DNA from 2 places in the Siccibacter colletis genome. Region 2 is predicted to be linked to the other one. Evidence: predicted binding sites of a transcription regulator. Region 2 holds the regulator's gene; the other holds the start of a gene.
The links. The regulator Fur, encoded in region 2, represses iron uptake genes when iron is present. The targets are predictions, from matches to a motif close to ATAATAATGAGAACNACTATCAA.
Positions count from the first base shown of each region.

Region 1 (4,214 bases), 870 kb from region 2:
CGGCGTCGTGAATGTCCTCGGCGGTGTAGAGCGTATTGAGCGTGCCGACCACCACTTCTTTCGCCATCGCACCGGTAAACAGGCCCACCGTGGCCTGCCAGTTATCCTGCGACACACCGATCGGGTTGAGCAGCGGCGTCAGCACTTTACTGACCGATGCCAGCGCCGAGTCGTTGATGCTGTTCACCGGCTGGCCGCTAAACGAAAAACTGTTCAGCGCACCGATAAACACGCTCACCACCACGATGACTTTCCCGGCGCGCAGCACGAAGCCTTTCAGACGCTGCCAGGTTTGCAGCAGCAGGCTTTTAAGATGCGGCACGTGGTACACCGGCAGCTCCATCACGAACGGCGTCGCGTCTCCGCGCATCAGCGTGAATTTAAGCATCAGGCCGGTGAGGATTGCCATCACGATGCCCAGCAGATAGAGCGAGAACACCGCCAGCGCGCCGCGCTGTCCGAAAAAGGCCGAGGCGAAGACGGCGAAAATCGCCAGCCGCGCGCCGCAGGACATAAACGGTGCCATCATAATGGTCATCAGCCGCTCGCGCGGTGCATCCAGAGTACGCGCGCCCATCACCGACGGCACGTTGCAGCCGAAGCCCACAATCAGCGGCACGAAGGATTTCCCCGGCAGGCCGAGAGACTGCATCAGACGGTCCATCACAAACGCGGCGCGCGCCATGTAGCCGGAGTCTTCAAGAAACGACAGAAACAGGTACATCATCCCTATCTGCGGCACCAGTGGCAGCACGGTGTTGATGCCGCCGCCAATCCCCTGAGCGAGGAAAATCGTCAGCCAGGCGGGGAAGTGCAGCGTGGCGCCCAGCCACTGCAGACCATGAATAAACAGTGCCACCGAACCGCCATCAAACAGCGGTTGCAGCGCGCCGCCAATATTGATGGCCAGCAGGAACATCAGGTACATCACCAACAGGAAGATCGGCAGGCCGAGCACGCGGTTGAGGATCACGCGGTCGAGCGCGGCCGTCAGGCGGTGCGGTTCGGCGGTAAGGCTGTTGCTAACCGCCTCGCAGATAGTGGCGATGCTCTGGTATCGCGCGTCGGCAATGTGCAGCGCCGGATCGTCCATCTCATGTTCCAGCCGGTTCCGGGCGGCAGCCAGCGCATCTGTAGTGTCGCCTGATCGGGCATGGCTGTAGATATCGCCTTCCAGCATCTGAATCGCCAGCCAGCGCCGCTGTTCCTCGCTCAATGTGGCAGGCATCGCTGCCGCCAGCTGCGCGGCTTCGCGCAGAAGTGGCGCGGCATAGTGCACGCGTTCGGTCGGGGTGTTTCCGGTATGACGGTCAATCGCCAGCTTCAGCGCCTGAATACCCCGACCGCGCGTTGACACCAGCGGCACTACCGGACAGCCCAGCCGTGCGGAGAGCGCCTCCGTATCGATGCGAATGCCCTGCTTTTCGGCGATATCCAGCATGTTGAGCGCCACCACGCAGGGAATGCCCAGCTCCAGCAGTTGCAGCGTCAGGTAAAGGTTGCGCTCAAGGTTGGCGGCGTCCACCACGTTAATCAGCATGTCTGCCTCACCGCTCAGAATGTAGTGGCAGGCAATCTGCTCATCGAGTGAGGTCTGGGACGAGATGGTGGTCAGGGAGTAGGTGCCGGGCAAATCCACCAGCCGCACCGCGCAATCGGTAGTCGTGAAGTTGCCCTCTTTGCGCTCGACGGTGACGCCTGCCCAGTTACCCACGCGCTGGCGTGCGCCGGTGAGCTGATTAAACAGCGTCGTTTTCCCGGCGTTAGGATTACCGATAAGGCCGATAGTAATATTTTTCATGATGGTGCACTCTGAAAAGCCGAATTTAGCCGCTGGCTTCCACGTTTAATAATGCGAGGTCTTTTTTGCGTAATACCAGATTAACGCGTCGCGTCTCGATATGAATCGGATCGCCAAAGGGGGCGACGCGCACGACATTAAATAACGCGCCGGGCAACATGCCGAGCGATAATAGCTTCTGACGATACGCCGGGCTAATAGCGGAGGAAAAGCCCGTTATTTTCCATGAGCTGCCTGGTGTGTATGACATAGTGCCTGCTTTATCTGTTCTGGCGCGTGCCGGGGCGCATCACGCCTGCTGACGGAGAGAGAGAAGAACTGGATGCAATGATAATGAGAACGCTTTTTATCTGCAATGCAGGAAATGTGAGCAAATATAGTTTTCACAATTGTTGCTCTGGTAATTGATATGGCGCAATTTCACCGTTTGTAACCGGGAAATGAAATCTAATCCACATCAATATTTATTTGCTGTGTTAATTGTTATTTAAATATTAATAACTGCGATGTCTGGTAATTATGTTGTGCCAGTTGTTATTAACGGCAATGCATAACAGTGATTTTATTACTGCGAAATAATATAACCGCCAGGTGTATTTTCTATGGCGAGAAATCCCCTCCGCAAGGCGGAGGGGAGCAGGGGTCAGCGTTTTTTACCCATTGCTGCTGCCAGCGCGTCCATCATGGCGCTATTGCCGGCAGGCTGTGCCTCGCGCCCGCGCGGTTTCGGCTGCGCGGCCGGACGCTTGTTCTGTTCCGGTTTGCCGCCGCCGCGACGGGCACTGGTTTCGCCCGGCTGCTCATCAAGGCGCATGGTCAGTGCGATACGTTTGCGCGCCATATCCACTTCCAGCACTTTCACCTTCACGATATCGCCCGCTTTCACCACTTTATGCGGATCGTCGATGAACTTATCCGAGAGCGAGGAGATGTGTACCAGCCCGTCCTGATGCACACCGATATCAACAAACGCACCAAAGTTGGTGACGTTGGTGACCGCGCCTTCCAGCACCATGCCCGGTTGCAGGTCGTTGAGCGTTTCCACGCCTTCGGCGAAGGTGGCGGTTTTGAATTCCGGACGCGGGTCACGGCCCGGTTTTTCCAGCTCTTTAATGATGTCGCTCACGGTCGGCACCCCGAACTGCTCGTCGGTAAAATCGACGGCTTTCAGGTTGCGCAGCGCGCTGCCGTTGCCCATCAGATCGCGCAGCGACTGCTGGGTGGCAGCCAGAATACGCTCCACCACCGGATAGGCTTCCGGGTGCACCGTGGAGGCATCGAGCGGGTTATCGCCGTGGTTGATGCGCAGGAAGCCCGCGCACTGCTCAAAGGCTTTCGGCCCGAGGCGGCTCACTTTCAGCAGCTGCTGGCGATTCTGGAACTGACCGTTGTCATCACGCCAGGAGACGATGTTCTGCGCCATCATGCGCGTCAGGCCCGCCACGCGGGTCAGCAGCGGCACGGAGGCAGTGTTCAGATCGACGCCGACGGCGTTCACGCAGTCTTCCACCACCGCATCCAGCTTGCGCGCCAGCTGCGACTGGCTGACATCGTGCTGATACTGGCCGACACCAATGGATTTCGGGTCGATCTTCACCAGCTCGGCGAGCGGATCCTGCAAGCGGCGGGCAATGGAAACTGCGCCGCGGATTGAGACGTCGAGATCCGGAAACTCCTGCGCCGCCAGTTCGGAGGCGGAGTAAACCGATGCTCCGGCTTCGCTGACGATCACCTTCTGGGCCGTCACTTTCGGGAACTGTTTTTGCACGTCGAGGAAGAAACGTTCCGTTTCCCGAGACGCGGTGCCGTTACCGATGGCAACCAGCTCTACGTTATGTTTCTCACACAGCGCGGCAACGGCAACCGCCGCTTTTGCTGCCTGGCCGGTGTGAGGATAGATGGTATCGGTCGCCACCAGTTTGCCGGTGCCGTCTACCACGGCCACTTTCACGCCGGTACGCAGGCCTGGATCGAGGCCCATCGTCGCGCGCAGGCCCGCCGGGGCGGCCATCAGCAGGTCGTGCAGGTTACGGGCGAAGACGTTAATCGCTTCGTCTTCGGCGCGCTCGCGCACGGTGCCCATCAGCTCGGTTTCAAGATGCATCAGCACCTTGATACGCCAGGTCCAGCTCACCACGCCTTTACGCCAGCTGTCCGCCGGGGCATTGTTCAGGCGCAGGCCGAGGTGGTCGATGATGATCTGCTCGCAGTGGCTTTCGCGCGGCGGCTCGTCAAACTGCGGGTCAGCGTTGAGCGCCAGCTGCAGTACACCTTCGTTGCGACCGCGGAACATCGCCAGCGCGCGGTGTGAGGGCACGGTCGCGATCGGTTCGTGATGGTCAAAATAGTCGCGGAACTTCGCGCCCGCTTCCTCTTTGCCGGTTACCACCGTGGCGACCAGATGGGCATTCTT
Region 1 is NZ_CP074352.1:288,430-292,643, forward strand. Features, by position in the region: gene feoB (Fe(2+) transporter permease subunit FeoB) at 1-1,801, opposite strand, end outside; gene feoA (ferrous iron transporter A) at 1,827-2,051, opposite strand; gene KFZ77_RS01370 (Tex family protein) at 2,445-4,214, opposite strand, start outside.
Region 1: feoA (ferrous iron transporter A) is a predicted target of Fur. The motif match lies at 2,129-2,151, and genes of this name have one in related genera.

Region 2 (4,214 bases):
GGCGATGGCGCAGGATCTGGTCGATACCCTGGACGAACAGGGGCTGGATAAGGTGACGCTGATTGGCCATTCGATGGGCGGCAAAGCGGTAATGGCCGTCAGCGCCCTCGCGCCGGAGCGCATTGCGAATCTGGTGGCGATCGACATCGCGCCGGTCAGCTACGACGTGCGCCGTCACGACGAGATTTTCGCGGCGATCAATGCGGTCACCGACGCCGGTGCGACCAGCCGAACGGCGGCAGCAGACGTGATGCGCACGCACATCGCCGAAGAGGGCGTGATCCAGTTTCTGCTGAAGTCGTTCGCCAACGGTGAATGGCGCTTCAACGTCCCTGCCCTGTGGGATCAGTATCATCACATCATCGGCTGGGAAGCTGTGCCGGCCTGGCCGCACCCGGCGCTGTTTATCCGCGGCGGAAATTCGCCTTACGTGACCGAGAGCCATCGCGAGGCGCTGCTGGCGCAGTTCCCCCAGGCGCGGGCGCACGTCATCGCCGGGGCGGGTCACTGGGTGCACGCCGAGAAGCCGCAGGCGGTGCTGCGCGCCATTCGCCGCTTCCTGAATGTTGAATTATCTGACTAAAAACAGACCGACCAGCCACTCCGGGGCGTTAACGCGTTGGCGCGCGCTACGCCCTCATGTATGATGGCGCGCTGTTAATACGCCCCGACGCACCCGGGCAGCCTGTTTCTCCTGTCTCAAATTTCTATCATGGCAAAAGAACAAACCGATCGTACGACACTTGATCTGTTCGCGCACGAGCGTCGCCCCGGTCGCCCGAAGACGAACCCCCTGACGCGTGATGAGCAGCTGCGCATCAATAAACGCAACCAGCTGAAGCGCGACAAAGTTCGCGGGCTTAAGCGCGTCGAGCTGAAACTCAACGAAGAGGCGGTAGACGCCCTCAATCAACTGGCCCAGGCGCGCGACATCAGCCGTAGCGAGCTTATCGAAGAGATGCTGCTCGCCCAGCTCAATACCCTCAAACCTTAACAACGCCCCGGCGAAAAAAGCATCGTCATGTTGCAGTCTGTGCACACCGGTATGATAGCGGTTTCCGCACTCTTCTCTGTTCTGCTATGATTGCCGTTATCTGTGGGCATTTTGCCGCTACCATACTATTTAGTTTCAAGAGGTTATTTAACTCATGGCAATCGTAGGCATTTTCTTCGGCAGCGACACCGGCAATACCGAAAATATCGCAAAAACCATTCAAAAACAGATTGGTAAAGATGTTGCTGAGGTGCATGACATTGCTAAAAGCAGCAAAGAAGATCTGGAAGCGTTCGACATCCTGCTGCTGGGCATTCCGACCTGGTACTACGGCGAAGCGCAGTGCGACTGGGATGATTTCTTCCCGACGCTTGAAGAAGTCGACTTCAACGGCAAGCTGGTAGCGCTGTTTGGCTGCGGCGACCAGGAAGATTATGCGGAATACTTCTGCGATGCGCTGGGCACCATCCGCGACATCATCGAACCGCGTGGCGCAACCATCGTCGGCCACTGGCCAACGGCGGGTTACCACTTTGAAGCGTCCAAAGGACTGGCAGATGACGATCACTTTGTTGGCCTCGCCATTGATGAAGATCGCCAGCCTGAACTGACCGCTGAGCGCGTCGAGAAATGGGTTAAACAGGTTTCTGAGGAACTGCATCTGCAGGACATCATCAACGCCTGATTTTTGAACGGCGTAAATCGCTGATTTGCGCCGTTTTGATAGATAAAACCAATAAAAATAATTGCTACAAGTTTGTAACTTTCCCATTCAACTCTGTACAATGTCCTCCTGGTTAACCGAGTGAAACCCCTATTAATTGTGGCGCCATTCCGGTTTTTAAGCACACTTTCGGATTGGTACTTGCGATTTTCATTTAACTCAGGCAGTTCTATAATGAGTCGCATTCAACACAAGATATCCGGTTATTCTGCTTCGTTTACCGGAGCGAATCGCAAAGCAACAGGACAGATTCCGCATGACTGACAACAATACCGCATTAAAGAAGGCTGGCCTGAAAGTCACGCTTCCTCGATTAAAAATCCTCGAAGTGTTACAGGGTCCAGATAACCATCATGTCAGCGCGGAAGAACTTTATAAGCGTCTGATCGACATGGGCGAAGAAATTGGTCTGGCGACCGTCTATCGCGTACTGAACCAGTTCGACGACGCCGGCATCGTAACGCGCCACAACTTCGAAGGCGGCAAGTCCGTATTCGAACTGACGCAGCAGCATCACCACGATCACCTGATCTGCCTCGACTGCGGCAAGGTTATCGAATTCAGCGATGACTCTATCGAGCAGCGCCAGCGTGAAATCGCCACCCGTCACGGCATTCGCCTGACCAACCACAGTCTCTACCTCTACGGCCACTGCGCCGAAGGCGACTGCCGCGAAGAAGATAACGCGCACGAAATCAGCGAAAAATAAGTCGCAACGAGAAAACCGGCAGATGCCGGTTTTTTTATGCCTGACGCTAAAAAAGCCAGCCCGCAGGCTGGCCTGTGGCAGATAACGCTTAGCCTTTAACGCTGTCGACGCGGCTGAAACGCTTGCCGTCCGCGCTGACGCTCCGCACCTGCACTTCCCCGCTCACCGCCGGACGCTGCTTATCATCATAGCGCTGCCAGGTTTTACCGGTGTCGAGCGAGTACTCCAGCGTCACGCCGGGCAGGCTGACGTTGGCGTCCAGCACGCCGTTAACGATACGCGCTCCCGGTACCGGCAGGCGGTACTGCACGCCCGCTTTATCGAGCTTCGCCAGCTCGCGGCTGCCCACCAGACTGGCAAATCGCACCCAGTCATTGTGCAGCGCTTTTACATCCACCTGATGCGTCTCGCCGCCCTTATACTCACGCCCCTGCTGATAGTCCTGCTCCCAGCTGGCGCGATGCCAGGCACGTTCTGCCACCGCGATCAGACGGGGATAGATCATGTACTCCATCTGCTGGTCGGTGCGCACCACTTCGCTCCACAGCTGCGCAGAGAGGCCATACGCGCCAGGCCAGGGTTTATCGGATTTCGCCGTGAACGCATTGCCGTCGCGATCCACAGAGGTTTCCGCGTTTTGCGGCAGGTTGTCCGGGGCGAAACTGAAGATTTTACGTTCATCGCTGAAACGCGTGCCCCAGTAATAGCCGCTCTCCTGCGGATGCACCTCATTCGGGAAATCAAGGTAGACGTAATCCGGATTAGAAATCACCACCCGGAAGCCTTTGTTCGCCCAGACGCTGGCGCTGTCGAAGCCGCCCCAGTAGAGCGTATCCCAGAAGTTAACGTTCACCGCTTTGGTGGCGAAAGCGCTGGCATCTCTGGCGTCTTTCAACCCATCCTGCCAGGCCTGCATCGCCTCAATACCGTGGGCATTAACCAGCTTGCTCACCTCGACGCCAAAATAGCTGGAGAGATGATCCACATCGGCCACGTTGCCGGCTTTCACCATCGCCTGACAGGCGGCAGATTTCGCCCAGGGTTTGTCCTGTTTGCTCTGGTCGATAATGCCCTTGCCGGCTTCCGGCTTCGCCTGGTCGGTGTAACCGGTACCGAGGTAGATATTTTTCGCTTCGTCGCCGCCGAAATGCCAGGTGGTTAGCGGCTGACCTGCCTCGCGGTGCATCTGCTGCATTTCGCCGATCACCTTATCGACGAAGCGGCGCGACGCATCGAGGCACGGATTGAGATACCCGGTGCGGTTGTAGTACTGCACGCCGGTGGTGTTGGAGGTGTCGGTGGGATCGAGCAGGCGGAATTCACTGGCCGCTTTTTCATCCCCTGCCTTCATCAACCGATCGTAGCGCGCTTCCATCGCGATAGTCGCCGCGCGTGCATGGGCTGGCATATCGATCTCCGGGATCACCTCAATGTGACGCGCGGCGGCGAATTTCACGATCTCTATGTAGTCCGCTCGGGTAAAGAACCCGCTGCCGTTGTTATTGCTGTCGGGGCCGGAGCCAAGCTGCGGCAGCAGACAGGTTTTCTCACTCGGATCGTGACAGCGCTTGCTGCCGATGTCGGTCAGTTCCGGCAGGCCGGGGATCTCAATGCGCCAGCCTTCATCATCGCTAAGGTGGAAGTGGAATTTATTCAGCTTGTACGCCGCCATCTGGTCGAGCAGGCGCAGTACCGCCGCTTTCGTGTGGAAATTGCGCCCGACATCAAGATGAATCCCCCGGTACGCAAAGCGTGGCGCATCGCTGGCTTCCAGCGCGGCGATTTTT
Region 2 is NZ_CP074352.1:1,154,629-1,158,842, reverse strand. Features, by position in the region: gene ybfF (esterase) at 1-583, shown strand, start outside; gene ybfE (LexA regulated protein) at 713-994, shown strand; gene fldA (flavodoxin FldA) at 1,149-1,679, shown strand; gene fur (ferric iron uptake transcriptional regulator) at 1,975-2,427, shown strand; gene KFZ77_RS05555 (beta-N-acetylhexosaminidase) at 2,516-4,214, opposite strand, start outside.